2 regions of the Nostoc sp. CALU 1950 genome follow, and region 1 is predicted to be linked to the other one. Evidence: predicted binding sites of a transcription regulator. Region 1 holds the regulator's gene; the other holds the start of a gene.
The links. The regulator NtcA, encoded in region 1, controls nitrogen genes in cyanobacteria. The targets are predictions, from matches to a motif close to TNTGTANNNNNNNNTACANA.
Positions count from the first base shown of each region.

Region 2: a site for NtcA is predicted at 8,439-8,458, ahead of ABF638_RS32885 (DUF2605 domain-containing protein). Genes of this name have one in related genera too.

Region 1 is NZ_JBDNJQ010000041.1:1,645-19,929, reverse strand. Features, by position in the region: gene ABF638_RS13695 (GNAT family N-acetyltransferase) at 1-37, opposite strand, end outside; gene ABF638_RS13690 (EndoU domain-containing protein) at 78-878, opposite strand; gene ABF638_RS13685 (aldo/keto reductase) at 1,124-1,990, opposite strand; gene ABF638_RS13680 (hypothetical protein) at 2,152-2,913, shown strand; gene ABF638_RS13675 (DUF3146 family protein) at 3,249-3,512, shown strand; gene ABF638_RS13670 (resolvase) at 3,586-4,038, opposite strand; gene ABF638_RS13665 (DUF3084 domain-containing protein) at 4,165-5,655, opposite strand; gene ntcA (global nitrogen regulator NtcA) at 5,825-6,496, opposite strand; gene fabI (enoyl-ACP reductase FabI) at 6,876-7,652, shown strand; gene hisB (imidazoleglycerol-phosphate dehydratase HisB) at 7,727-8,368, shown strand; gene ABF638_RS13645 (ABC transporter ATP-binding protein) at 8,610-9,593, shown strand; gene ABF638_RS13640 (SLBB domain-containing protein) at 10,092-11,564, shown strand; gene ABF638_RS13635 (choice-of-anchor Q domain-containing protein) at 12,990-14,426, shown strand; gene ABF638_RS13630 (GumC family protein) at 14,551-16,797, opposite strand; gene ABF638_RS13625 (glycosyltransferase family 4 protein) at 17,321-18,285, opposite strand, start outside.
Region 2 is NZ_JBDNJQ010000195.1:1,526-13,865, forward strand. Features, by position in the region: gene ABF638_RS32840 (peroxiredoxin-like family protein) at 1-421, shown strand, start outside; partial or broken gene ABF638_RS32845 (ISAzo13 family transposase) at 465-678, shown strand; gene ABF638_RS32850 (GFA family protein) at 825-1,250, shown strand; gene ABF638_RS32855 (pirin family protein) at 1,496-2,380, opposite strand; gene ABF638_RS32860 (hypothetical protein) at 2,523-3,881, opposite strand; partial or broken gene ABF638_RS32865 (strawberry notch C-terminal domain-containing protein) at 4,034-4,461, shown strand; gene ABF638_RS32870 (hypothetical protein) at 4,475-5,011, shown strand; gene ABF638_RS32875 (hypothetical protein) at 5,269-5,814, shown strand; gene thrS (threonine--tRNA ligase) at 6,030-7,910, opposite strand; gene ABF638_RS32885 (DUF2605 domain-containing protein) at 8,556-8,873, shown strand; gene ABF638_RS32890 (DUF2973 domain-containing protein) at 9,194-9,523, shown strand; gene ABF638_RS32895 (bifunctional metallophosphatase/5'-nucleotidase) at 10,159-12,204, shown strand.

The sequences.
Region 1 (18,285 bases):
AGTCACGCATTAGCAAGCGGTGTGTTTCTAAGATCATGTCTTTTCTTTATGCGCTGATTACAGGCAATCTATAAATTTTAACTTTTACATTTTGCACCTTGAGGAGTAGCATCAGGATAATAGGTAATGATTGCTTTGTCTTTCCTAATAAAAACTGTAGGAAAGGATTTACCTGTTTCTCGGTCACGTACATTATAAATACATGCTCCCTCATTATTACCTTGGAGCTTAAATATTTTGGTGGCATCTAAAAGCATTTCTTCGGCATTACTGAGATAGCCATAGCCTTTAATGACATCTATTACTGTCCGATTTTCCTGCTTAATTACTACACCCATTGTATAAATTACATTTGGAACAACTTCCTCTCGTCCCTGATTATTTGGCAACCGTCCGCCTATGCCTTCATTTTGTAACTGTAAATATCTGCCGTGAAAATGTAAGCCACCAATATCATTGGCGTTATATATTTCACCACAAAATATATGCTCAAACCCCCGACGTTGGAACCAAATATTGGTTAAATCTTCGATAAATTGTGCTTGATTATTACGTCCTGGATGTAGTTCACTGCCACTAACTTGCTGAAGTTTTTGCAGCACATCTGGGTAATAAGATAACAATTGTTTAAAATTATTAGGACTAACTTTTGTACCAATGGGGCCGCAGAGTTTTAGTACAGCCTTGTCAAAAGGGTTTAGTAGTGGTGGAGGTGGTGTGATATCTAACTGTTGTCCTGGGGGAAAACGAACAGGAACAGGGTTATCTACATTATCAAAAAACGGCAGAAGTTGCTTATTGGACTGTGGCTGCGCGTTCACTGAATTTTGCCAGCCAAAAGGGGAAACCAGTAGCAAAATAGCAAACATCTTTACCATCTGCTTTAATCTATTTGTTACAGAATTTAGCAGCATAAATTTTAGATTAATTAGATGAAAATACTACATCAAATTAAACTTGATGTATGTCGTACTTTCTTAAAAACCCGGTTTTTTTTAATAAACCGGGTTGATAAAGTCCTTTAAAATTATGTTGACTTGAAATTTGGAATTGTTTATCTAGCTAAAGATGGCGCGTAAATCTTTGGCAACTTTCACTCAATCTACGTTATTTAGTGGAATGATTAAGTTGCCCGATCAATTCTTTGCACTTCTTCATCAGATAGTTTTACCTTGATAGCAAGTGCCGAGTCTTCAATGCTGGAAACCTTACTAGCACCAGGAATCGGCAAAATAGCAGGTGACTTGGAACGCAACCATGCCAAGACGATATTATACACTGATACGCCTTTTTCTTGAGCTAATTTAGCGATCGCAGGAATATCTTGCAAATCCTGATGGCGACGCCTACCACCAAAGGGACTCCAAGGCAAAAATGTTAATCCTTGCTGTTCACAATACTTCAACACCCCGTCATTTTCTGGCTGTCGTTGCCAAGGGCTGTATTGATTCTGCACCGAGACAATATCCACCAGATCCCGCGCCTGCTTAATTTGTTCAACAGAAAAGTTAGAAACTCCCACAAACCGAATCAAACCCGCCTCCACTGCTTCTTTCACTGGCGCAAGAGATTCTTCAATGGTGTAATTAGGATCAGGCGCATGGTATTGCCAAACATCGATGGGTTTAGCACCACCCAACGCCTCAAAACTGACTTGAATTGTTTGGCGCAAATGTTCTGGATTACCGTTGGTTGTCCAGTTGCCATCGGGACGCATCAACCCGCCCTTCGTTGCCACAATTACTTGGCTAACATCGCCTTTGTAACTCGTAAGTGCCTTGTGAATTAGCCGCTCATTGTGGTGCTTATCTGACTCATCTTTGCAGTAAGAATCGGCAGTATCAATAAATGTAATACCCAGATCCAAGGCCCGATGAATTACTTCGATTGATTCCGATTCGGGAGGGCGATTAGAAATTGACATGGGCATACCACCCAAACCGATCGCACTCACAAAGATACCAGTTTTTCCTAGCTGTTTGGTTTCCATGCTTCTAGCTATAGTTTTCTGCCCCAATTATCTATCAGTTAGGCAAAGCTTTTGTAGCTATTCATCATAAATCCTCCCTGGTACTTAGACTTGACGATATATAAATGGTCTGCGAGGGGAATACTCTACTCAGGGGTTCAGTATTCTATACACAGACACCGATGAAAATTGTAGAGGAAACCCGTACTAGATTGCAGCTAAAGCATCGACCACTCAGAGATTGGTTCACCGGATGGTGCATTTTTACGGTCTGTTTCGGCTTTTTGATTTACTGCTTATTTTTTGAGTCTGCTTCAGTTCAAATAACTTGCGATCGCCTCTCCCCAAACCAAATGAATTGTGAATTAAGACGATTTAATTTACTGGGAAGTATGGAGAAACTCAAAATGTTTGATCTCCAGGAAGCATACATTCTTACAAATACTGGTAGCAAAGGAGGGAAAACCTATCAAGTTATGATTGTGACTCCTTTTGGAAGCTTTGCTCTTTTATCCCATGTTAACTATGAAGAGAATCAGGAAATTATCTTTAAAATCAACAATTTTATCAACTCTGGTCAAACTTCCCTATTGGTGCAGCAAAATCAGCGCTACTATCTACTTTTATTAATTTTATTTATATTGATTATGATGGCGATCGCTGCTTATTTTGCCACATCACCTGTAACTACCTGTACCTTTTATAAAAGTATTGATAAGGTATTTGTCGAACGTAAAAGTCTTCGTGGCAATCAAATTATTGAACATCCACTAGAGAATATTATGAGTTTTGATATCCAAGAAAAGCAATTTAAATACTCGAAGCTTTATCGGGCTGTAATTGTGGTGAAATACTTTAAGGAAATCCCAATTAATCCACAATATACTGATGAAAGGAGTATCCGATATGCAGTTTCTCGGATACATTCATTCCTAAAAATTTAATAAAAATTCCCCGCAGGATAGTCTGCTAAAGCAAATTTTTCGGTATTAAGTCCGCGCAGCTTATAGCCCAATACGCTTGGCTTAGTGATTTTTTGCCCCGAAAGATGCCTAAAAAAGCTTGCTTTGTTTCCTGCTTTTTAAGGAGGGTGAGGGATGATCGAATTTTAACCGAACCGTATTGGGTTATAGCCGCAACTCCAATATCATGAAGTCGTAACACAACCTAGTCAACTACAAATACCCACTTTGTCAGTTTGTCTAATTAAGCTAAGTTTGGTAAATAAAATAAGTAGCCTACATGATCGGCTGTTATTCCACACTTGACATAAAGCATTGTGAGTGCAAAACGTCTGCCAGAAACCATTGCCCATGTCAGAATTACTCGCCAATCCTGGCAACACGGCTTCCTTGAGGGCGAAGTGAGTGCGGGTGAGTTTGAGTGGCATTTCCAGTGGCATTTTCGCCGGGGAGAACTTGCCGTCAAGCCTTCCCAAGGTCGCGCCTTAATCAAAGAACCCCTCGGTCGATTCTTGGAGCAACAAGATTACCAGCTAGAGCCTGGAGGAGACTATGCTTTTACTATTCGGGCGGAACTCTAGGAGTTAGAAGCAATTCAATTTTAGATTTTAGATTTTAGATTTTAGATTTTAGATTTTTTCTTCAATCCAAAATCTAAAATTGGTTGACTGCTGATTCAGTGAGGCGATTTAAGTATCTTTCGATTAAGAGAATGGCAACAATGTCATCTATCGGTCTTGGTGGCTGTCGCAGACCTTGTGGCAATAGCTTTATTAGCCCTTTGGGTGGGAACATTTGCCAATAGCGATCGCGTGCTTCTAAGGTTGTATAGCGCTCATCCACTAAAATAATACTCAGCGGTTCTGCCAATTCTTGGTATAGTTGCTGTCTCCACTGCTTGGCTGTAGTTTGATCGCCCATCACCATCAAAGAGATCGGAAACCTTTGACGTAGTGTCTCAATGGTAGCGATCGCCTCTTTGGCTAGTACAACCTGATGATAATACAGTTGCCGATCCAGTCCCATCACCGCTAAACCACACTTATCTCGACCTGGATCAAACCCCAAGATGACTGGTTGCGTTGGTGAAAATTCACGGAAAGCCATAAGAAATTAAAAATTAGAAATTAAGAAATGCAATCACAGCAACTATTTTGGCTGCTGTTCAATATGTTTAAATCTTGCAAGAACTGCCTCCTGCCTCCTGAATAATAACAGTGTGCAAATAATTTTTTAAGTACTAAAAATAATTTTTCCGTTGACTGTTGCCACTAATTTTACTCTCAATGGCCCAGCGGTATAAGTGTCCTCTGCTGCGATCGCTTTGATCTCCAAGGGTTGATTATACTGTCTTAATTGGTTGACAAAGCGCAAAAAAGTCCCGTCTACTTGGACATTTTCGACAATTCCGGCGTTACGGGCCCGAAATTGGGAAGCAGAAATCAGTATTTCCAGCCGTTGCTGTAACTGATAGGATGTCATGCTTTTGGAATCGGTATTAGTTGTTGCCAGTACCGCACCTCCCGAAAAAACCAATTGATTCCGGGCTGTATCGGCAAAAAATTCTATCTGCTTTTCTCCCCTGACGTAATTACCAGCGGAAAAAATTCGCACCACGTATTCTTGACCATCCTCAATCTGCTTGCTCAATTTCTCAACCCTCTCCTGGGTGAAGCGTATTAGCTCTGCATTTGCAGGATTTGCACCAGGTTCACTCAATTCCAGGTTGGCGTTGCGATTGGCTTCTTGTAAGAGTTGTACAACTGCCTGACGAGCAGCAGCCGGTTGGGTAACACGAACTACAGCAGCGGACAAAACTTGACCGCGAACTAAGGCCAGCTTACCCAGACGCAAATCGCGGTAGGACTGATAATATTTTTCCAGCCTTGCAACTTCCTGTTCTAGTTGCTCCTGTTGTCCTTCCAATTCTTTAAGACGAGATTCCCGTTTGACAATCACTTGTTCTCGCGCTGCAACTTCGAGATTACGCTTTTGAATCAGTTTATCCAATTGAGCAATTTTTTGATCGCGTTGTTCTATGACTTCTTGGCGGTTTGCAAGTTCGCGATCGCGTCTTTCAATCGCTGCTTTGGCTTCGTCAATGGCTTTTTTCGCTTCAGCATACAGTCGTTGACGTTCTGCTTTCAGTAGTTCAACTGCCGCTTGTAACTCCTTTCTCTGGTTGTAAACGCTTTGCAATTCAGCTATGGCTTTTTGGTACTGAGTTACAACTTGTTCTAGCTGACCTTGAGTGCGTTGGAGTTGAGTTTGAGTTTGGGCTTGTTGACTAATGGTGCGATTCAACTGAGCTTGTGTTTGGCGTTGTTTGGCATTGGCCGCCTGCAAAGATTGGTTGATTGCCTGCAAGTCTTGTTGTGCCTTTGCTTGGGCAATTTTGGCTTGATTTAGCTCACTCTCTACCTGACTTTTCTGAGTTTCTGCGGTTTTTAGTTGTTCCCGCTTCTGTCTGAGGTCTGTTTGAATGTCCTCTAACTCAAAGACTCCTTTTCGCAAGCCTTCGTCGGCAGCGAATAAAATCCCTAAAGTTGATGCTGAAATCAAGCCACCCGTAAAAATAGTGACCAGTACAGCAGTGTTTTTTGGACGAAGCTTAAAAAGTGAGAGGCGGGCTTTGCCAACTCGTGTGCCGATGCGATCGCCCACGGTTGCAATTACGCCTCCCAGAATTAAAATTGCAGCGATGAGGATGTATCCGGTGGTCATCTTTAGCTACCGAAACCCTTCCAGATACAGCCTACTACTTTTAAGCATTGTCTGGAAAGAAGTGGAAATTGGCAATAGCTGAAATTACTCAATTTTTAGATTTACCTCTAGCTATTAGTGTCATTTTTCAAAATAGAACACGCGCCGATTCCCCTTTCTCCAATTGTTTTTATGTGAATTGCCTACTTAAGGTAACAGGTTTATGCACAGTAATCTTCTTTTTGTGGATAGAAATCATCTTTTTCTCACGCAAATCTCCCAGTAGCCTAGTAACGGTAACACGAGTTGAACCAATTGCTTCTGCGATCGCTTGATGAGATAACTTCAAATCAATAGTGATCCCATCTGCACAAGGAACGCCAAAATCCCGACAAAGAATTAACAAAAAACTTACCAACCTAGAACCCATATCTCGGTGAGCAAGAGTTTCAATCATCATCTCCGTCTGTAAAATTCGCGAAGACAGACCTCGCAGCATTAACATTGATAATTCTGGATTTTCCTTGAGTGCTTGCTCCACCTGTTCAATTGGTGCTGACAGTAATTCCACAGGAGTAAATGCAACCGCATGGTAAAACCGATCCGACTTATTTCCTGTCAGCAATGACAATACACCAAAAACACTATTTTCCCGCAGCAACGCTACCGTTATTTCCTCTCCTGCCTCGTACACCCTGGAAAGTTTAACAGCACCTTTCAAAAGAAAATAAACTCGTTCGGCAGGATCGCCAGGAAAAAAGATCGTTTTATTGCGTTCAAACGTTTCCACAACTGGCGGAAACGCCCCGGTCGCCATCTGACGAAATACATTTGCTAGGGCTTTATCTTGTGTCACGATCATCTCCCTTCCCCTACCCAATGCCGGAAAAACAAAAACTGATTACCTAAGAATACACCCGAAAAATGAATAAAGCACCGTCAACCTTTCTGTACTTTCCTATACTCAAACTAATCTCTTCATAACTCTTTGTTTATAATGATACATAATTCTTGATCCTTTCAGCTACTAATTGTTGATAAGTAGTTCCAATAGCTGTATTTAAAAGGTTTTTTGAAGAACAAATAAAGAAATCTTGAGAATATCTTTATAAAAAATCAAGATTTTTGTCACAGCAAACACCCTTAGCAATATTCATTTTTGCAAATCCTGTATAAAACAAAGACAAAACGTGCCTCAGATTCTAGTATGCTCCTAATGATCGATCGCATTAACAATTTCTATGCTAAATCTGACTGGAAAAAATGCCCTTGTTACAGGTATTGCCAATAACCGCTCGATCGCCTGGGGCATCGCCCAACAGCTGCACAAAGCTGGAGCAAACCTGGGCATTACCTACCTGCCGGATGAACGCGGCAAGATGGAGAAAAAAGTTGCGGAGTTGGTAGAACCTCTCAACCCCAGCTTATTTCTTCCCTGTAACGTCCAAGATGAAGACCAAATTAAATCTACTTTTGAGACAATCCGCGAACAATGGGGAAAGCTAGATATCCTCATTCATTGTCTGGCCTTTGCCAGCAAAGACGATTTGACTGGAGATTTTAGTCAAACCTCTCGTTCTGGCTTCAACACCGCCTTAGAAATTAGTACCTACTCGCTGGTGCAGTTAAGTGGTGCAGCGAAACCTTTGATGAGTGAGGGAGGTAGTATCGTCACTTTGACATATTTAGGTGGTGTCAGAGCAATCCCTAACTACAACGTTATGGGAGTTGCTAAGGCGGGGTTAGAAATGAGTGTGCGTTACCTGGCTGCTGAACTAGGGCCGCAAAATATCCGCGTGAATGCCATCTCCGCAGGCCCCATCCGCACTTTGGCATCTTCAGCAGTGGGTGGAATTTTAGATATGATTCATCATGTTGAAGAAGTAGCTCCCCTACGACGCACCGTCACTCAGCTAGAAGTGGGCAATACGGCCGCTTTCTTATGTAGTGATTTGTCCAGCGGTATTACCGGACAAGTGCTGTATGTAGATGCAGGATATGAAATTATGGGAATGTGACGCGATAAAGTTAGGAGTTAGGAGTTATGAATTTTTAACTCCTAACTCCTAACTTTTAACTCTTTCCACTCCCCATGCAATCAACCAATCGCCAAGTTAATTCAAACTACGATCGCTTAACTGAAACCCCTCGGATTGCCACTGTTCACCGCACCACTGGTGAAACTAATGTGCAAGTTACCATCAACCTGGATGGTAGAGGAACTTGCACAGCAGCAACAGGTATTCCGTTTTTGGATCACATGTTGCATCAAATTGCCTCCCACGGGCTGATTGATATTGATGTCCAAGCCAAGGGAGACTGGGAAATTGATGATCATCACACCAACGAAGATGTAGGCATTACTTTAGGGCAAGCTTTGAACCAAGCACTAGGCGACAGAAAAGGTATTGTCCGCTTTGGTAATTTTCTTGCACCACTGGACGAAGCCTTAGTTCAGGTAGCGCTAGACTTTTCCGGCCGTCCTCACCTCAGTTACGGCTTGCAAATTCCTACTGGGCGGGTAGGAACCTATGACACCCAACTGGTGCGAGAATTTTTTGTGGCTTTGGTGAACCATAGCCAAATGACATTACACATTCGGCAACTGGATGGCATTAATTCCCATCACATCATTGAAGCGACATTTAAAGCCTTTGCAAGAGCAACACGGCTGGCGGTGGAAATCGACCCCCGTCGTGCTGGTGTAATTCCCAGTTCTAAGGGAGTTCTATGAAAGGAGTCAAATTGGATATTGGATATTGGGCATTGGGCATTGGGCATGGGGCATTGAAAAGAGACAGGGTAGATAAGGAAAGGAAGAGTTTTGTTCATAATTACCCCCAGTCCCCAATCCCCAGTCCCTAGTCCCCAATCCCCAGTTCACGATAATTGACACACCAGTTGTTGATGGTTATTATCAGCCTACCGGGTAATTTGTAATTAATCCCAAGCTGATAAATAGTGATTTAACCGAGATGAAGTCTGTTGCAGATGACCCTAATTCTCAACTTAATACGAGAGACATTCCGCCAGTAGTCCTAACTTCTGAGTTGCGAAAAGTCTATCGCACTGGTTTTTGGCTAAATCAAAAAGTCGTATCTCTCAAAAACTGTTCTTTAACGGTTTACAAAGGGGAAACCTTTGGGTTGCTGGGGCCAAACGGTGCTGGTAAAACCACACTTTTAAAATTGTTGCTGGGAATTATTCATCCCACCTCTGGACGAGGATCGTTGTTGGGTAAACCAATAGGCGATCGCACTGTTAAGCAACATATCGGCTATCTGCCGGAAAATCCCTATTTATATGACTATCTCACTGGCTGGGAGTTTTTGCAGCTAGCGGCTGGGCTATTCCAAATTCCCCAAAGTGTCCAACGCCAACGTATTCCCCAACTGCTGGAATTAGTCGGTTTATCCCAAGCCGATGCCCGTAAAAAGCTGCTGCGTCGCTATTCTAAAGGAATGCTACAGCGTGTTGGCATGGCACAGGCGCTAATTAACGAGCCAGATTTAGTTTTTCTGGATGAACCGATGTCTGGGCTTGATCCGGTGGGACGCTACCAGATGCGGGAAATTATTCTGGCACTCAAAGCCGCTGGTAAGACGATTTTTTTCAATAGCCACATTCTCAGTGAAGTAGAACAGATTTGCGATCGCATTGCCATCCTCGCTCAAGGTGAACTAATTTGCTCTGGTTCCCTCAATGAACTCTTAGGCGGAAAAAATACATATCACGTCAAAGGTCAAGGTGGTGATGGGGAAATTCTCAAAAAATGGATACCCACTCTTATATTTGAGCCTGATGGTTCCTGGCACGGTACACTACAAGATGATTACTATGATTTTCTTTCCAGTCTTCGTCTAATGGAAGGTAAAATTATTACCATGAACTTGTCGCGTCACTCCCTAGAAGAGTTTTTTATTCAACAAATCCAAAGAAAAGATAACTCATTGAATTAGTCTTGTTACCAAATAGCAAATTGCCGGTTGACTTGAAGAACAAAACTCAAAATTTCTGCCTTTTGGAATTATCTTTGCTCAACCCAACCCAGAAAAAATAAAATTCCTACCTCTTTTTAAGGTTGTTTGTATTTATTTAATGAACTTGTTCATAATTTTGGTAGTCTCTTACTACTTATGGCAGATTTAAAATGTCATCAAATTAACTTTGACAAGAAAAATTTCTTCGTAAGTACTTGATTGGCTAAGATAAAAATTATTGTATAAACTGTGTTTAATTGCGTAAATCCTATATTTTTTGATAATTGCCATATTCAAGCAGCATTAACTTTAAGCTAACTTCACTAAAAATTTAAATTCAATAAACAAATTCCCTCCGGAAAATCACACTTTTCTAGGAAAATAAGAGTGTCGGGGAACTTGAATACTTAGGTATAGTCAAAATAAAAATGTTTAGACAGTACTTTATTGATCGTAGTTTCAGAGTCTCAGGTAAATATGCTTAACAAAAGTTTGTCTAAATTCCTAACTCAGCCTGTTGTGGGTGTGGCTTTATTAACTGCTGTCAATGCCGCTGTGTCATCTGCCAGTCTAGCTCAGGGACAATCATTCCCACCAGCTACACAACCACCAGCTACACAAACACAAATAGATACTAATTATTCATTAGGAGGCGGCGATCGCATCCGTGTAAATGTCTTTGAAGTACCTGAATATACAGGCGAATATCAAATTCCCCCAGGTGGAGCAATCAACCTACCTTTAATTGGTAGTGTGTCAGTCCTCGGTCTAACAACTGAACAGGCTGCTGACGAAATTGCGAGAAGATATGCTCGCTTCCTCAAACGTCCCTTGATCTCAGTCAATTTGTTATCGTCTCGTCCCATCAATATTTTCGTTGCCGGAGAGGTGACACGTCCAGGAGCTTACACTCTGAACTTGAGCGGAGGCGCGGGAGACAATCCAGGTGTACAATTCCCCACTGTATTAGCTGCATTGACAACAGCGCAGGGTGTAACTCTTGCTGCGGATGTGACTCAAGTTCAATTACGGCGTAAAGTCGGACGTTCTTCAGAGCAAGCCGTCACCATCAATTTGAAGGAACTCATCCAAACAGGCAGGTTATCACAGGATATTACCTTGCGGGATGGAGACACTATAGTTGTACCAACAGCAACCAACTTCAATGTGGCTGAATCTCGCAATATATTTGCAGCTAACTTTGCCGCCAGCCAAACAACACCCCGCACGGTAACAATTATTGGTGAAGTTAACCGTCCCGGTTCGTATCTTGTCACCCCAGCCAGCACAGATGCTGCACAGGCGGGCGCAACTGCTAACAGTGGTACTACCACTCCCAATGGTCTACCAAATGTGACGCGGGTAATTCAACTAGCTGGGGGAATTACAGCGCAAGCTGATGTTCGTAATCTCAGGTTACGCCGACCTACAAGAAGTGGCTCAGAACAAGCTATAGATATCAATCTTTGGCAACTCTTGCAGAGTGGTGACACCAATCAAGACATCATCGTACAAGACGGAGATACAATTGTTATTCCGACGGCAACTGAAATTAACCCCGCAGAAGCCACTCAATTAGCTACCACTACTTTATCTCCTGCACGCATTCAAGTTGGTGTGGTAGGCGAAGTTAAAAGACCAGGATTAACAGACGTTCAGCCGAATAGCTCTTTAAATCAAGCTATACTCGCTGCTGGCGGATTTAATGATGCCAGAGCTAGTAGCGATGCTGTTGATTTGATTCGCCTCAACCCTAATGGTTCTGTGACTAAACGTATAGTAAAAGTGGATTTCTCCGCTGGGATTAATGAGCAAACTAATCCCATACTCCGTAACAATGATGTTGTAGTAGTCAACCGATCTGGTTTAGCTAAGACTGGGGATACTACAAACACCATAGCTGGCCCTCTAGGTGTTATTTTTAATATTCTGAGGTTGTTCGGAATCTAGTTTTTAATATATAGATGCAAATTGGGGGCGTTGGTCAATCCTCCTCGTCCCCACAATTGCACTATATCTTGAATCAAAGCTCAATAGTCACGAAAAATTTTGAAATTTGACGCAATAATAAGGGTTTCAGGCGTATATCTTAAGGCTTTCAATCACCACCATAAGCGATCGCTCTTAGAGGTTGTTTTAAAAGTCGCAAAGTATACTAAAAACCCCACTTCCATTCCTCTCCCCGAAAGGTCGAGAGGCTTTGAAACCCCCATTCCCTTGTAGGGAAGGGGGGCTAGGGGTAGGCTGTTGATTTTGGCTATTTTTTTGGGAATTACCGAAAAATTATTTGTGCTGGTTTTTGCTTGTGTGAAAGCGCCCGCAACAGCCATCTTTACGCCAAAATAAAAAACACAATTTCTGCATGAAGTCTTGTGGGCTAAAAGGTACAGAGTCAACAGCCTAGGCTAGGGGTAGGGTGTTGACTCTGTACCCTTTAGCCCATAAGACTTCATGCAAAAAATAACACGAATAATTTTCCCAAAAATTCCTGAAAAATGCACAAAGTCAACAGCCTAGGCTAGGGGGGTTAGGTTTCCGAGACTTAGATGTTACCAAAAATACTTTTCAAACATCCTCTTAAGTCCATCCAGAATAGAGGTGTCTGAAAGATAGCATAGCGTCTCGCAGAGAAGGCATCACTTCTTCCAAAATAGTGTTTTCTATTAGCTATTTTTATAAAAATTTTATTTAACAAATTCTGGGAGTTTAAGTTCCCAGTAACTAATAAACAGCAAATTTTGTAGCGGAGTCTTAATCCCTATTACAAAACTTGATTGCGAATTGCGAAATTGCGAATTACATTAGCGAGACCTTGAGCGTCATTACGAATTACAAATTATTTTAAGTAGTATTACTCATTGACACATGTTTTAGACATTAACAATTCTTAATGTGCATTGACCGGCTTTTGAAAACCTTGTTGTAGGTACTCAGATTTCTTATGATAATGAGAATACTTTCAAGAATAGAGGCGCAAAAAGCTACTCTTTACGTTTTTTTATCATTTAGTGATTCTTATTATCATAAGAAATATTTAAGTAAATTAACTTATTGATGACAGATATACTATCTTAACCAAAGATACCGCGTATACACAGTAGAATGATGTCGAATTGGAAATGACGCCATTTGTACGGTTGCTTAGTGTCCATTAATGGAGTAGCTGTGGATACTGATAAATTTTATTCAGTAGTTTTACCAGATAGCTGCCATTTTTGGAAACACAAGCTGAAAAGGCAGTTCAGCCATATTTACGCGAAAATCCGCAGGTGCAAACCTAAAAAACCGTGTATAAACTTACAAATGGCAGTTATACGACCGTATCCAATACTGAGTTACTGAACGTTACTGAACTAAGGCTAGAGTTACTGACCGTTGACGATTGAGTTTTTGCAACATACCCTATTTTTCCCTATGATGATTCATGGTTTCGGTTTTTTAAGTTTGAGCGCATCTCTTGTGCTTCCCTGGGCATTAACAGGTTTGGTTCAAGGAGAGGCAATAACAGAGTCTTTAGTTAAAGATGTTCGTCAGTCTCCCACTGATCAAGTAATGCCACTACCTAGCCGTAAGTTGATCAGCCAGATTCCAACTGCGACAACATACTATGTTAGTGGTAGCGGAAATGACAAAAATAGCGGACGCACTACCTCATCTGCCTTTAGGACAATTCAGAGGGCGGCAAATCTTACCAACCCTGGCGACAAAGTGTTGATTATGAATGGAGAATATAAAAATACAGGGGGAAGTGGGAGTGTCGTCAATATAAGACGTTCTGGAAGGGCAAATGCATGGATTAGGTATCAAGCATATCCTGGACATTTCCCAAAAATTCGGCACAATACGTGGAATGGTATCCTATTGTCAAATGGAGTTTCATATATTGAGATCGACGGGCTAGAGGTCATCGGGGACAATGCAAACATAACCCTTTCTTATGCATTAAGTCAGAAGACTAATGGATCAAATGCGCGTACAAACGGAACTTGCATAAGTATTGACGGACGCAATAGTTCTGTTCGTTACATAAATATTCTGAACAACAAAGTGAATAACTGCGGAGGACCAGGTATCTCAGTAATCTCCGCTGATTATGTGAAGATTGATAATAACACAGTGTTCAATAACGCCTGGTATAGTATGTATGGTACCAGCGGTATTTCGTTCTTGAAGAGTAGGAATTCTGACAACAACCAGGGATACAAGATGTTCGTGACAAGAAACAGGGTCTACAACAATCGCAATTATGTTCCCTGGATTCAACATGGAAAAATCACAGACGGTAATGGCATTATTATCGATGAATCAAAAAATGGTCCAAATGGTGCATATAGAGGACGGACTTTAATTGCAAATAATATTACCTACAGGAATGGCGGTTCAGGTATTCATGCTCATGACAGTGAGCATATCGATATTGTCAACAACACAGCATATTTGAATCAGCAAAGTCCAGAACTGTCAAAAAAAGGGCAACTCTATGCTGGTTATTCAAATGATGCCAGGATTTTCAATAACATTGTTTTTGGTGTTGCTGGCAAAAATGTGAACAGCAGCTACATGAATAAAAACGTCACTTATAACTACAATCTTTACCCCAACGGTGCGGTGATCGATGCAAAGGCGAGGGGAGCTAATGATATTATTGCAGATCCACAGTTCCAAAATGCCCCAAATGGTGACTTTAGACTCAAAGGAACGAGTCCGGCGATCAACAAGGGTTACTATTGGAAGGATTTGAAAACTGATTATGCCGGTAACCCTCGTCCTGCTGGTGGTGCATATGATATTGGGGCATACGAAATTAGGTAACGTTCCCTCAGACTGAAGTCTACAGTTACATAAAATAATAAGCCTGCTTTCGCAGGCTTATTATTTTATGGATAATTAATTAAACATTATGGTGTTCAATTCACTTGTGAGACAAAATCCTAATTTATACAGAGCTTTTGTCTGGAATACGTTTTTGTCGCTTAACGGCTTTTGTCAAATCTTGATAAGTAAAGTATTCTTTCGCATGGTTGAAATAACTACTAGATTCGTTTTTATCAATCAGACCATTCACAACTAAACCTAAAACGTTGTGACTGGATCTCTCTAACATTTCTTGAGCAGCAGCAGCACTGTTAGAATCAATTACCCCAGGTCGAGCGACTAACAAAATTCCATCTGTCATTTGGCTCAAAGTCAAAGCATCGGCTGCTAAAAGGAGGGGAGGAGCATCAATAATGACAAAATCATAGTTATCTTTAGATGAGAAATTCTCAATTAGTGATGCCATCCGCTTTGAGTCAAGCAGGGCAAGTGGGTTGGGAGGTCTAACTCCAGCAGTTAAAACATCAAGGCTATCCATTACCTTGGATACAGCAATGTCAAATTCAGCCTGACCTACAAGAACCTCACTCAAACCAACTGCATTGGTTAGTTGCCATAGATGATGCTGAGAAGGAACTCGCATATCTGCATCAATTAGTAAAACTTTACGTCCTAGTTGAGCGATCGCTGCCGCCAAATTAGCTGAAACTGTAGACTTGCCTTCTTTAGGAATTGCGCTAGTTACCACAATAGTTTTAAGCACTTTATCTGAACTCAGGAATTTCAGATTGGCTTGGATCATCCGGTACATTTCGCTGGTTAAAGAGTGGGGTGTATCTCTGACGGCGATTGTTTGAACTGTTGATTCTGCACCTGAATAACGGGAGCGAAGCTTCTTAACAGACAAAGGAACAATGCCCAGCAAAGTATATCCAAATATATCTCTAACTTCTTTAAGTGTTTTTAGAGATCTATCTCTCATAGCCAGTAAGAGCACAGTTGTTGTGGCAAAAAATAAACCGAACATCACTCCCAGTACCAAAACAATTATTTTTTTGCCTGCTACTGGATCTTTTGGCACTAAAGCTTGAGCAATAATCCGGGAACTAGCTGTATTTGTATTCTCAACTAACTGTAATTCTTGAACCTTTTTCAATAGAGTTTGATAGGTTGATTCTGCAACTTCAACTTTCCGTTCTAACTCCCGCTGATTTTGTGCCAACTGGGGTATGAGTTTCACCCGCTGTTCGTAGGTAGAACGAGAATTATATAGAGAAGAGAGTCTTTGAGTTAACCCAAAGCGCTGTATTTCTGACTGTAGAAAATTTTGTATCAGGTTTTGTCTAAGTTCTCCAATCTGCAACAGGCTCTGAGGAACTGGTGTTCGATTGCCAATAGTCTGACCAATTTGCTGTTGTAAGAGAGAATTTAAACTAGCTTTTCTTGCTTCTAGGTTAATAATTACAGGGTTGTCATCTAGAAAACGGCTACGCTCAACTGCTAACTGCCGATCGGTTTCTTGAAGTTGTGTAAGGACTCCCTGTACTGCAGGTGACTGGCTGAGGGCACTTACTGCGATCGCTTCCTGAGAATTTAGCTCTACTTTCTGACGGAGTTGATTAGTTTGGGCATTTACCTCATTTAATTGAGCTTTAACACTATTCATCTCATTGTCTAGATTTCCAATAGTCGCAACAGCTGATCTTGTCTCCTCTGATAAATCTGCAATCTGATGCTTTTGTTTAAATATACGTAGCGCTACTTCTGCATTATTAACAGCGGCTTGAGTTTTAGGAAGCTGCTTGGCCATAAATTGACGAGCTGCTGCTGCCTCAGAGCGGTTTGTCAGAATATCATTTTCTAAATAAAAGCTCATTATTGTGTTGACCACTGCCGCTGCTTCTTCGGGATCAGAACTGCTATATGTAATTAGCAACACATCTGTACCACCAATAATTTTTAGATTCAGGGCTTTTTTTAGAGCTTGTACCTCTAGAGGTATACCTTCGTTGTCTTTGAGTTGTAATTTATCTATTGTCCGCTGCAATAACTTGGGGGAAGAAATAACTTCTATCTGACTGCTTATAGGATTTTGAGTTGCTACTAAGGGTTTTAAATCTCCTGAGTCTCCTCCTTCAGAGGAACCAGGCGAAAGATTAGTTCCTGCTACCTTAAAAGAGGGAAGTCTGAATAACAGTTTTCCTTCTGCTTCATAGTCTGGCTTCATAAACCTTGTAGATATAGCACTCAGAATCACTGTAGCCACAAATATGCTGACAGCCGGTAACCACCAACGCTTCAATATCAACAAGTAACGATTAAGGTCTAAATCAATAGATTCTCTAGATTCCATAGATTTTTCTGACATAAATCTTCCAAAGTACAGGTCTTAAACAAGAAACTAAAAATTGACTTAGATCAATCACATAAGCAGTTGCAATTGACAATACTGATATTATTTTACAATATGACAATAGTATAGACTATTTAAGTTGAAAATTTAGTTTCAATTTGGGTACAAATATGCAGCGGTGTTCCATACACCATTGTCGAGCAAAAACGTTGGTAAATTAGGGATTTGAGGTGAGTTAAGGGTGCTCTAACTACACTGCATTAGCAGAAATCAACCCTTTGCCAGCAGGAGGTTCAATTAAAAACTTTTGCCAGTCATTAGCTACCATTAGTATGAAAATTTATTTCTGGATTATCAAAGGCTTAAATTGTTTCCTCGAATATTATATTGCTCTCACCCTTATCAAATAAACATGCTAACCGAAATTCCTAAGCCTAAGTAAAAAATGGGCAGTCTAGTCAGGTTGTGATTTTTGACCATAAACATCCACTCATTACTCAGCCTCACGTAACAGTGATTCTGAAATTTAAAGTAGCTACTAACTTTGCCAAATTTTATCATAAGCCTCTAACAGTTTCGGAGCTTGATATTTCCACTCAAGGATCTCCTCCATTCTGCGTCGTCCCTCAGCTCCTATCTTTTCCCTACGTTCAGGAGAATCCAGAAGTTCCAGAATTTTCTCAGCAAATTCCACCTCATCATTAGGCTTGGCATAAAGAGATGCTTCCTGTGCAGAACGTCTTCCCTCTCGCAAATCAAACTGGACAATTGCTTTTCCCATCGCCATATATTCGAGGATTTTATTCATGGTGCAGTTTTCGTTATAAGTAGATGTTGGAGAAGGCTCTACACACACGTCGCAACTGGAGAGCCGCTCTAAAAGTTCTTCCCCTTGCTTAAACCCTGTAAATTCGACGAAATCAGTCACTTCTAACTCTTTAGATAAAGCCTTAAGTTTTTCAATTGCAGGTCCACTACCGATTAGCATAAAGTGAATATCGGAGCGATTTTTTTTCTTAACAATGTAATACACCATTCTCAGGAGATAATCAATTCCCTCTGGTTCACCCATGACACCCATATACCCTATTAAGTAGTTTTTATCTCTACGGTAATTAGGGTTTGGAGGCATTCGGCGAAAGCGCGAAAGGTCAGGTGCACTACGAACTACAAATACCTTCTCTGATTTCTTGTGTCCGCGGTTCAGAGCTACCTCTCGATGTGACTCGTTCGTTGAAATTACCATATCTGCTGTGGCATAGGTCAAGCGTTCAGCCCAGCGTAATCCATGATAAAAAATATCACGCCGTTGATACTTAGCTTCATACATCTCCGGACTGAGATCATGATGATCAAAAATAACCCATATACCATGAAATAATTTAAACCATCCTGCTACTAAGAAAAGCAAATCCGGCGGATTACAAATATGTATGACATCAAAACCTCGCTCTTTCCATACCCTTTTAGCTAGACGGAATTGCCAGTTAATCGCCCAACTGT
Region 2 (12,340 bases), on a different contig from region 1:
AGCTTGGCTTAATTTAATCTTAATGTGTGCAGGGATTCGTAGCCCTGGAACTCTCAAGGAAGTTTTTCGGGGTTACAAAGGTGATAAAAAAGCACCTCAATTAATTGCTGATGAGGAAGTTATCAAGGGTACACCAATACCCGCAATAAAAGGTTCGTTTTTCAAAGCGGCTGGAGGAAAAGGTTTTCAGCGCCCATTTGAATTAGCAACCCTGCGCCTGCGAAACATGACTGAAGTTTTGAGCAACTGGAATATTTATGTACCAGATTCATCTTATTTGACGCAACGGGGAGGAACTTTTCTATTTGATTCCCAAGGTCAATTAATTTACGAACATCGTGATCGCGGGATTCTTGGTTTTGCTGAAAATATGAGCAATCCCTTATCTTTTTTGTATAAGAGAACTCCACAGAATGATTGATCCTATGATCAGAGAAAGATAATTTCAGTGTACAGCCTACCTCATGTCTCCAAAATCTATCATTCAACTCACCGAGAACCTAAAATCTCTTTACATCAAAACAGCGAAAAAGCTCAAGGGAAGCGACCGACGATAATTCATGGCAGAAGTGGTCAAAGGTTTGGGAATTGGTGGACAGACTTTAGTAGAACGTGAGTTGGGATGGAATAGGCGCACTATCCGCTTCATGGATGCAGGAGTTGGAGAGTGGCAAGCCTTCCTAACGTCCAGCATCGCCGGATGTGCGAACAATTATTGATTATGGAATACGGCTAAGATGCACTTATTCTTGGCATTTCCAGTATGAAATAGGGGAAAATGTGAGCAATTGGAGCGCCTGCGTGGAGGAATCGGAGCAAATAATATGTCTAATCTAAATATTGCAAAAGGTAGTTGCCTGTGTGGAGCAGTAAGTCTTTCTACAACTAGCATGAGTAAAAGTGTGGGAGCGTGTCATTGTAGTATCTGCCGCAATTGGGGCGGAGGGCCTCTGTTAGCTGTTGACTGTAAAAGTGATGTCAGCTTGTCTGGTGAAGAAAATATTGGGGTTTATCAATCTTCAGAATGGGCAGAGCGTGGATTCTGCAAGAAGTGTGGTAGCCATCTTTTTTACAAATTGAAACAAAATAACCAGTATTTCATGCCTGTTGGACTATTCGAGAACTGTGAAGGTCTTGTTTTTGATCATCAGGTATTCATTGATGAAAAGCCCAAATATTATTGTTTTGCCAATGAAACTAAGAACCTGACAGGGGCCGAGGTCTTTGCACAGTTTGCAACTCCTGAATGACTCCTAAACAGTAGAGTTACTTTTTACCAGTTTGAGTTAGGTTAGGGCAATGAGCGCACTGCTTCATTCACTTTCGTGCGATGGCGTAACCGCTTTTTCCGGTGGCGTTCGTCGAACGCGAGTGCGTCTCGTAGAGAAGACGTGCCGAACGCGAGTGTGTTCCGCAGGAAAGGCATTGCCTCTCGAACGCGCATCTCTGAAAGAGAAGGTATCGCCCACGCCCACGCCCACCCTCATGACTGATACTAAAAGGGATTAGCTTCTGTCACAACTTCTGGCAGTGAAATAAATTCTGTTTCATCTGGTACAGTAGCAAAGTGGTTGTTTTGCCAATCGGCTTTAGCTTCCTCTATTCGCTCTGGTCGTCTAGAAACAAAATTCCACCATTTGTAGCGTGTACCCAATGGTTCACCACCAATAACAATACATCGAGCAGCAGCAGCAGCAGAAACCCTGATTTCATCGACTGGCTCTAAGATGGCGAGACGATATGGCTCTAGCGGTTGATTATTAATGCTCAATCCCTCTGTAACGCTGTATACTGCTCTCTCTGAATAATCAGTGGGGATAGTAAAGTGAGCATTGGCACACAGCACCACATCTAAGTAAAGAATAGGTGAGAAAACTTTGACAGGTGAGGTGTAGCCATCTGCAACTCCTGCAATGAGTTTGATGATGGCACCATTCTTTTCCCAGATAGGAAGAGTTTGGGCAGGATAGTGAGCAAAGCTTGGCTCGGTTTCTTCGTATTCCATAGGCAAGGCAACCCAGGTTTGAATGCCATGAATGGTAGCTTCATTTTGACGATCAATGTCAGGTGATCGCTCTGAATGTACAATCCCCTTTCCTGCCATCATCCAGTTCACAGCACCTGGTTGAATTTCCTGTACAGTACCTAAACTATCACGGTGCATCAAAGCACCATCAAACAAGTAAGTTACGGTGGCGAGATTGATATGCGGATGTGGTCGGACATCGATGCCTTTATTGGGTGGCAAAACAGACGGGCCAACATGATCAAAGAAGATAAACGGCCCAACCATTTGGCGATTAAAATATGGCAAGCTGCGACGGGCAACAAATCCTCCCAAATCTTTAACTTCAGGTTCAATAAGTTGAAATATTACCATACGTGAACAGGGGTGATTGGTAAATGCTGGAATCATTATAAGTAGATCCACCAGAAAAGTCAGAGAAAACTAAAATTGTTACATACTTATAAATTTTTTCTCCGATTTACTTACCTGGATTTGAGATGCACTTAATATTAAACTAACCTCTTTGAAAACCTTTCGCTGGTTGTTTTTGTCCTTTCCTTTTGGGTTTAGATTTATTCACTTCTGTAAGTGCTTCTTGAAATAAATTATGTAGATGTAAAGGAACACTAGCAATTTCCGGTAATTCTGGCTCCATAGGTTTACCATACTCTTGCAAAATTTTATCTAAATCATTACTTAGGCTAAACTCAGGACGTTGCAAGAAATCTTGCAAGACTTTTTCTAATTGAGTGGGATATTTTTGTGCTAACCGATACCAGATATAGGCATTAATATTTTTATCTTCCAAGTAGTAACGAATTAGTTTTGCTGCGCTTTCAATACTTTGCCAATCATCAGCTAATAATCTAGTTATGAATTTAGTATATGTTGGTAAAAACATCAATCCCCAACGTGGGTGAGAAATGGCTGTGAATTGTTCTGCTTTCTTGAGTTCAGCAGGTAAATCTACTTTAGGTGCAACCATTTTTTGCTTACTATTTTTCCCATCCAATATTTGAGAAACAGCGTTAGTATCAATCCCAAACTCTTTAGCAGTAGCGATAATTTCTTCTGTGCCAATACCAGCTTTTGCTACTATTTCATTCAAAGATTTGGAACTATAAAGTCCGACCGCTTTGAGATATTTATCAGCGATAATTTCTTGAAATTCAGTTATCTTTTTATTTAGTTGGTATCCTGGTAATGTAATTTCATCACTCCCAAAAAACTCAATAAACTGCTGATGATATTGCTCTACTGACTGCCATGCTTGTTCTATCAAGTCTGGAGCATCGCTGTAAAGATGACTTTTATAATTATCTTTAAAATTTCCAATGGCGACGGCGAGTTTTGGCTTACCGAGTTTACCCATAAATGTGTGAGAGCCAGAAAATATCCACTCATTATCAGTAAGAGGATAAATGCGTGTTAGTAAAATCTCTCCTGGCTTGAAACGAGATATGGCTGGCTGTTTTTCAGAACTGTTAGACTTGACAATGTAATTTTTAGCTGTCAAAACTATGTAATGTTTAGCTGTCAGCCAGTTCATGAGTTCTAAGCCATCAGGTAAAATCTGGGTGATAGTAAATAAACCAATAAAACTACGATGCCAGCTATTCAGTAGATTGCGATCGCTCTGTGACAAATCTGCATGACTGGCGATAAATAACTCTATAGGTGAACGATCGCCAATTTTCCCTTCTGTAATAAACCTGTCAATGATTACTTGTTGTTGGGTGCGATCGCCATTACCGCTAGGCATCTGTGCAGTTGCATAAATGTCGAGTGCTTGTGCTAGTTCGCCGTCAGCATCTAGGACAAAATCAACCAAGGCTTGTTTGAGTGTGTGCGATCTTTCTACTATGGCATCCACAAGCGAATCTTTCTACTCAACAATTGTAGCCTATAGCGTTTTTGAGGATTATCGCATCAGCCTTGAGAGATGCCTTAGTCGATAAGTTAGCAAGTCTTGACCCAATCCCTGGCGCATTAGAACAATTGCTGTGGCATTTTGGTCACAAGCAAGTGGCTGAAGTCACAGGTCGTAGCAAGCGAGTTTTGAAAGATGATTCAGGGCGTTTGTTCGTTGATTCACGGGGTAGTGGGGCGAATATTGCTGAGACTGCTGTGTTTATGCAGGGAGACAAACAAATCCTCATCTTCAGTGACGCTGGTGGGACAGGCAGAAGTTATCATGCTGACCTCAACGCTGTGAATCGGCGGCGGCGATCGCACACCTACTTGAAGCCGCCTGGAGAGCAGACAATGCGATTCAAGGACTTGGGCGATCGCACCGCACCAACCAAGCATCAGCACCCGTGTTCAGACCTGTTACCACTAACGTCATTGGTGAACGCCGCTTTATCTCAACTATTGCCCGAAGGCTGGATAGCTTGGGCGCTCTTACTCGTGGTCAACGGCAGACAGTTTTTTTAGTAAAGATCCAGTTTTAAGAAAGTCGCTAGTATGACACCTGATAAATCAAACAACAGTAGTGGAATTGAAGTCGATGGAATGTACTTTGAAACCTTAGTGTCAGAGCGAAAATATAATATTCCAATCTTTGAGGAAGAAACACCAATTAAATTTGGAGCAAGAATTACTAATAACTCATCAACCCCTTATCGATTTGAACTACCTCATTTTGTACCGGAAATCTTAAATCCACATGGGAAGCTTATGGAAATGAGTTTTCGTAGAAATGCAACCAGATTTGTAGAAGAGTCAGATATTCCTTTAATTATGTCCGGGGAAAGTTTAGAGTATTGGATGGATGTAAAATTCAAGTGGTATAACAAAAATTGTATTGAGCTTACAGGTTATGCTTTGTACGGAGGAATTTTGAGCTTTTACAACTTTAAGCCAACTAAATATCAGATTCGGATGAAATATGTGAATGATTTATCCACGCGAAAAGTTCGTTTATCCGCAGGCTTCACAGAACACGGTGATTTTTGGACTGGTCAAATTGCCACAAATTTTGTCAATTTTCGCCTGAGATAATTATAAAAAACAATATTTTGTCTCTAATTTCAGCGAATTTGTCATAATTTAATTATCAATTGTACGAAATTACACCAATTCTCTAAAATCCGGCAACACATTCAAACCCCGAAACCAAAACAATGTCTGACTTTCTTAATTACGAATTACGTTAGCGAGTATTCGTTCGCGCAGCGTCTCGTAGAGAGGATCATTACGAATTACGAAATGCATAATAGGACGAAATTATCGATTTAACTGAGGAAAATCTACAATTTATGAATAGCAAAACTAAATTATTGACTTTTGTCACAGTAACACTGGCAGTTTCTTCTTTGACTGTCAGCACAGTTGTAGCAAAGGCAAAACTAACCAACCAGTCAAAACTTTTTATCAATGGCATAGGCACCGTAAAAGTTGGCATGACTGTTACCCAAGCAGCAAAGGCTGCTGGTACTAAGCTAGTGGGCGATCCACCAAATAACAATTGCTACTATGTTAAGCCACAAAATGAACCCAAAAATCTTTCGTTCATGGTGACAAAAGGTCGCATTTCTAGAGTAGATATCCGGCAAAATACCCAGATTACTACCCTCAAAGGTGCAAAAATTGGCGACACTGAAGCACAAATCAAGTCCCTTTACCCAGGACAAATTGAAGTCACACCTCATAAATACGTCCAAGAGGGACATTACCTAACTTTCATCCCGAAAGATCGCACCGATCGCAACTATCGTGTAGTTTTTGAGACTGATGGTAAGCTTGTAACTCAGTTCAGAGCGGGTAAATTGCCGGAAGTTGAATATGTTGAGGGCTGTTCTTAAACCAATTCGCAATTCGCAATTACGTTTGCTGCCTATAGAGGCAGGGGAATTAAACCCCCAAACTTTGTTAATTTTTGAGGCTGGGCATTACCCAGCCTACTAGACATCTCTAAAAATGATGTAGAGACAATACCCTGCGGGAAGCCGCTCCGCGTCTACATGAATTGTCTCTACCAAGGATTTCCAGCAACGCAGAATTAATTTTTACCAGATGTCTATTGGTTTGGTACTTCTTCAGACTCTGCACTTGTGACATCGATCTGAAGGTTATCGAAATTAGCGATCGCTTGTTGTAGTTTATCCACAACTTGATCGACAGAAATACTACCTAAGTCTCCAGAGGCACGGGTACGGATACTCAAGGTGTTAGTTTCCACTTCCTTAGCTCCCACCACTGCCATTACGGGTATTTTTTCTTTCTCTGCATTGCGAATCTGTTTACCCAAGCGATCGCCACTGGTATCAACTTCTGCACGGATGCCTAACGCTCTCATCTTCGTCACCACTTCTTTAGCAAAGTCTAGCTGTGTATCACCCACAGGTAGTAATCTCGCTTGCACTGGCGCTAACCACAAAGGAAAATCGCCCGCATATTCTTCAATTAAGATCCCAATCAGCCGTTCCAGTGAACCAAAAGGCGCACGGTGAATCATCACTGGGCGTTTGCGAACACCATCTTCGGCAACGTACTCTAAATCAAAGCGTTCTGGCAAATTGTAATCTACCTGCACAGTTCCTAATTGCCACTCCCGATCTAGGGCATCACTAAAGATAAAGTCAAGTTTGGGCCCATAAAAAGCCGCTTCTCCAATCCCTTCAAAGTGTTCCATCCCCAAAGTTTCAACTGCACGGCGAATTGCACCTTCGGCTTTGTCCCAAACTTCATCGGAACCGATGTACTTATCACTAGCTGGATCGCGGAAACTGAGTCTAGCTTTAAAGTTTTTCAGTTGCAGACTATTGAACACCGACAAAATCAAATCCACCACACTGAGGAATTCACTATCTAGTTGTTCTGGGGTGACGAACAAGTGAGAATCATCCACTGTAAAACCTCGCACCCGCGTTAAACCGCCCAATTCCCCCGATTGTTCGTAACGGTAAACAGTACCAAATTCTGCCAAGCGCATCGGCAGTTCTCGATAAGAGCGTAACTCACTCTTATATATTTGGATGTGAAAAGGGCAGTTCATCGGCTTCATAACGAAGCCCTGTTCCTGTGCGGCAGCTTCTTCATTATCTGCCATTAAGGGGAACATATCTTCTTTATATTTTTGCCAATGTCCAGAGGTTTTAAATAAATCTACTCTGGCAATATGAGGCGTTACTACAGATAAATAACCCCGTTTTAACTGTTCTTGCTTGAGGAAGTCTTCTAAAGTACTCCGCAACAGAGTGCCTTTGGGTGTCCACAAAGGTAAACCCGGCCCTACCAGATCGGAAAATATAAATAATCCCAGTTCCTTACCAAGTTTCCGGTGATCTCGTCGCAGCGCTTCTTCTTTGCGTCGCTTATACTCAGCGAGTTGTTCAGGGCTTTCCCAGGCTGTGGCGTAGATGCGTTGTAGTTGGGCTTTGGTTTCATCCCCACGCCAATAAGCGCCAGCAACGCTTTCTAGTTCAATTGCTTTCGGGTTTAATTCACTGGTATTTTCCAGATGAGGCCCCGCACACAAATCCCACCATTCATTCCCCAGGTGGTAAATCGTAATTGGTTCGTTTTTGATATCTGCCAGAATTTCTAGCTTGTAAGGTTCCTTAATTTCCTGAATCCGGCGTTCGGCTTCTTCTCGGCTGACTTCTTCCCGAATTACCGCCAGTTTGCGATTGATAATCTTCACCATCTCTTTTTTGATGGCTTTGAGATCGTTTTCGCTAAATGGTTCTGGACTGTCGAAGTCATAGTAAAAACCATTTTCAATCCAAGGGCCGATTGTAACTTGTGCCTTGGGAAACAGCTTTTGTACTGCCATTGCCATAACATGGGAAGCAGTGTGGCGAATCTTTTTTAAGTTCTCCGATTCGCTGGTACGCGGTAAATAAATTTTTTCAACTTGTTCTGAGTGTTCTGACTGATTGGATGATTTTAGCGACATTGGCTGCTGAACTGTTGGCGAAGTGATTACAAAAGATTTATCTGAATCTGTAGGCTTATTCAACTATAACGACTTTGATTTTCGCCAATTCAGCTTATCAAAAAAGAATTCTAAATTCAGAATTAATTGGGGTCTGATTGGCGGATAAGGCAGTGTAAACCCGGATTTCTCATAAAGGGAGAGGCTACCGCAAACACCATCGGCATAGCAACGCTTAGAGGAAGTCCCGCGAGCATCTAAATTAAGGGATTCACTACTCCCGCTAAATACGCTTTCTCTTAGTGGTGATTTTAAGAGGCGGGTTTAAATTCCCCACTGTATTGATTCTGACTTCTGACTCCTGACTTCTGAATTCTTCTTCAATCACAACAGATAAAGATAAATTTTTGATTTGTTACATGAGTGTCAAATTCAGGATTCCCCGCGATCGCTAAATTAGCTGATGAATTGTAGCTCGGTGTCATATATACCTATAGACGCCTATCTAAAGGCACTGTACAATCCCGGTATCAAGACTATATAATAAATTCTGTGTTCTTTGTTACATATTTTTCTATCCTCAAATTATGAGAGAAATCGAAAAAGTGTTAAGAAACGTAAATAACGTTAATATTAGTAAGCAAGTTTGAAATATGCCTCTCATTTATGCCAGACTCAAATTTACCAGGGACTGAGTTGCTAAAAACAGTTTTAGAGCCCCTGCTGGAAGATTTTCAGCATTGGTTTACGCGATCGCGCCATTTACTCGAAACTGAGCAACTATCATTTATGAGTCACCAAGAGCAATCTGACTTGCTCTTGCGAGTTAAGCAAGCGCAGGATGAACTAAATACGGCGAAGATGCTTTTTAATGCAACTGATAAACAAGTCGGGATTGATATGGCAACGTTAATGCCTTGGCATGAATTAGTCACAGAATGCTGGAATGTCGCAATGCGCTTTCGTCAAGGGCGTGAAGTCTAAGCAAGTGGGAGCATCTGCTAAATTTTGACAGACAACTTAGTAATGTCTAACCAAAAGCAGAGGAAGCGTCTATGCAAGATGGTAAATCAGTCATCAAAGAGATAGTAAAAAAATCTTAACAATTTCTTAACATTATTTGGATTAACAAAATAATGTATCCTATGCTACCGTAAGTGGAATAACGGTTGACAAATAGCTCCATATAAATGTAAGCGCACCAAGAGTGTGTCAAATACTCATCTTAACTGTGAGTCACAGTATCGGCGAACAAAGCGTTACAAAATAAACTTTTAAAAATTGCTGCTCTGGAGGAAAATCCAATGTTACATCTGCTTTACATTCTTGCTTTTACAATCCTTGCATTTATAGCTGTTGGCAACTTAATTCGTAACCTGATCATGTTCAGTTTTGATCGGGAGCGAACTTACCCGACGAATTCCTCACCAATGAATAATCAAGGCAGCTATGGTTATTATTCATCAAAAAAACAGTTTGCACCCCATCCAGAGTTATTAGATAGCGCAGGCAACTTGATTAAAGAGCCACTTTTGGTAATGCGCTCGATTAACGTTGAAGATGCGCGTCAACATCTTGATGCTCTTTACGAAGCATCCCCAGGACATAAAAGAGAAAATTCAGAGGAAGCATAAAACTTAGGAGTTAGGGTGTAAATTATTGTTGTTTTTGCATCCTTAACTCTTCCTTTAACAGAAATTTATTATAAGAAATATACCGAAAACCTCGAAGTTAACCATATTAATATCATGTCCGTATAATTAGTTGTGATTCCCACAGTCATTGCACCCCATTAATCCCCTCCCCGCAAACCTACGTGTACACACAAGTCTCAAGTAGTTGATGAATCCGGATTTTACCCCGTATGTATTGGTGAGGGAACAAGATTTTCCGGTTTCCCCCTAATGCATCGGGGGGATTAAGGGGGATAATTTTACTTGTGTATACACCGTAGCCTGCAAACGGGGAGGGGAGACAAAGCGTAGCTTTGGGAGGGTGGAGTTTTTCGGGTTTAATAAGTAATTAAGCGGACATGATATAAGTTCTAATAGAGAACAATAAGAGCCTATTTATAAAGTAAATATTAAGTAGGGTGTGTTACGGCTGTGTAGTAATTTGAGGGTTTGAGAAAGTCTAATTTAGCCGTGACGCACCTGGGGATATGGTGCATTACGCGCTGCTTTAACGTACCTTAAAATTTAAGGTTTACTTTATTATGGATTAAAAATACACTATAAAATTATTCAACACTGATGATATAAATTTAATTATGTCTTTTTTCGATCAGAAAAATCGATTTATCAGTAAGTTTAATCGCCGAGATTTAAGTGCTAGCCAGTTGAGTTGGCTAATTACATCTAGCATTTTTTTATTTCTAGGAACTACTGTTGGTGTGGCGCAAGTCAGAACAGCACATAAGTCAGGGTTCACACTGCAACTTTTACATACTTCTGACCAAGAAGCAGGTGTCCCAGCGCTGAAGGATGTGCCAAACTTTTCTGCGGTTTTGAATGCACTCAAAAATCAAGATGCTAATGGTGACGGCAAGTCTGATTATCCCAATACTTTAATCCTTTCATCTGGAGATGCTTATATTCCCAGTCCCTTCTTATTTGCCAGTGACACAGTGTTTGGTGGACAAGGGCGAGGAGATATTTTAATTTTAAATGCTCTTGGGTTTGGTGCGATCGCCTTTGGTAATCACGAATTTGACTTAGGTACGGGTGTTGTTGCCGACTTAATCCGCCCTCAAGAAGATTACCCAGGTACAAAATTTCCCTATCTCAGCACGAATCTAGACTTCAGCACTGATAAAGAACTGGCAAAATTAGTTACTGCCGATGGGCAAGAAGCAAGTAAAATCCCTAATAAAATTGCCCGTAGCACCATCATTACCGTCAATGGTGAAAAAATTGGTTTAGTTGGGGCGACAACTCCCACACTGCGGTCTATTTCTTCTCCCGGTGGTGTGACTGTCTTACCTAAAGAATTTAATGACCGTGATGCCGCAGACATCGCCGCCTTAGCTGCTGAAATTCAAACTTCTGTCGATACACTGCTAACAAAAAACCCAGAGATTAATAAAGTCATTCTGTTAGCACACATGCAACAAATTGCTATTGAGCAAAAGTTAGCAGAATTACTCAAGGGAGTAGATATTATTGTTGCTGGTGGTTCCAACACCTTACTAACCGACAAAACAGACCGTCTTCGAGTCGGTGATAAATCTGCTGGAACTTATCCAATCCTCAAAAAAGCAGCAGATGGTCATCCGATAGCCGTAGTTAATACCGATGGAAACTATCGCTATGTTGGTCGTTTAGTAGTTAACTTTGATGCCAATGGAGTGATTATTCCTAAAAGTATTGACTCTAAAATCAGCGGTGCTTATCCGACTGATTCCCCAGGTGTAGCAGCTGTAGGCGGGAAACCCGACGCCAAAATTGTCGCCATTACAGAAGCACTCAAAAAAGTAATTATTGCCCAAGATAGTCAGATTTTTGGGAAAACCAACGTTTTCCTCAACGGCTGGCGGGGTGATGTTCGCACCCAAGAAACCAATTTCGGGAATTTGACAGCCGAAGCTAATTTAGCGATCGCCAAACGATATGATCCTAAAACTGTCATTTCCATCAAAAATGGCGGTGGTATCCGTGACAATATCGGTATATATACCTTTCCCTCAGGTTCAACTCGCTCACAGGATGTTATCAAACTGCCACCCCAAGCAAATCCTGTAGCAGGTAAGAAAGAAAAAGAAATTTCCCAACTTGATATCATCAATGCTTTACGGTTCAACAATGGTTTGACTTTAGTTACTCTGAATGCAACAGAACTACTAGCAGTGATTGAACACAGCGTAGCGGCCATAGCACCAGGTGCTACCCCTGGCAGTTTTCCCCAAGTAGCGGGATTAGCCTTTAGCTTTGACCCAAACTTGCCAGCCGGGAAGCGTGTCAAATCCCTGGCAATCAAAGATAGAAAAGGCAAAATTATTGATGTAGTAGTTAAAAATGCCGAGTTAGTGGGTGACTCTAATCGGATTTTCCGCACTGTTACCCTCAACTTCCTAGCAGGTGGTGGTGATGGCTATCCTTTTCCCAAAAGAGAACGGGTTGATTTGACATCAAAAGATGCTGATAATAGCAAACGCACAGGTTTAGCTACCTTTGCTGCTGATGGTTCTGAGCAAGATGCATTAGCAGAATATCTGGCTGCTAACTTTAAGCAGATTCCATTTACTCAGAGGGATGTGCCACCCGCGGAAGATACTCGCATTCAAAATCTCAAATTGCGTAAAGATGTGGTGTTTTGAAAACCCTCTTTTACAAAGAAAGGCAGGAGGCTCAGTTGGAAGAAAACTTTAGTTCTGTGTCATTGCCCAGTCAAAAAAAAAGAAGTCGATATTTTCATAGCCGCCGTGGATGATTGAAGTTGACAAAATATACTTT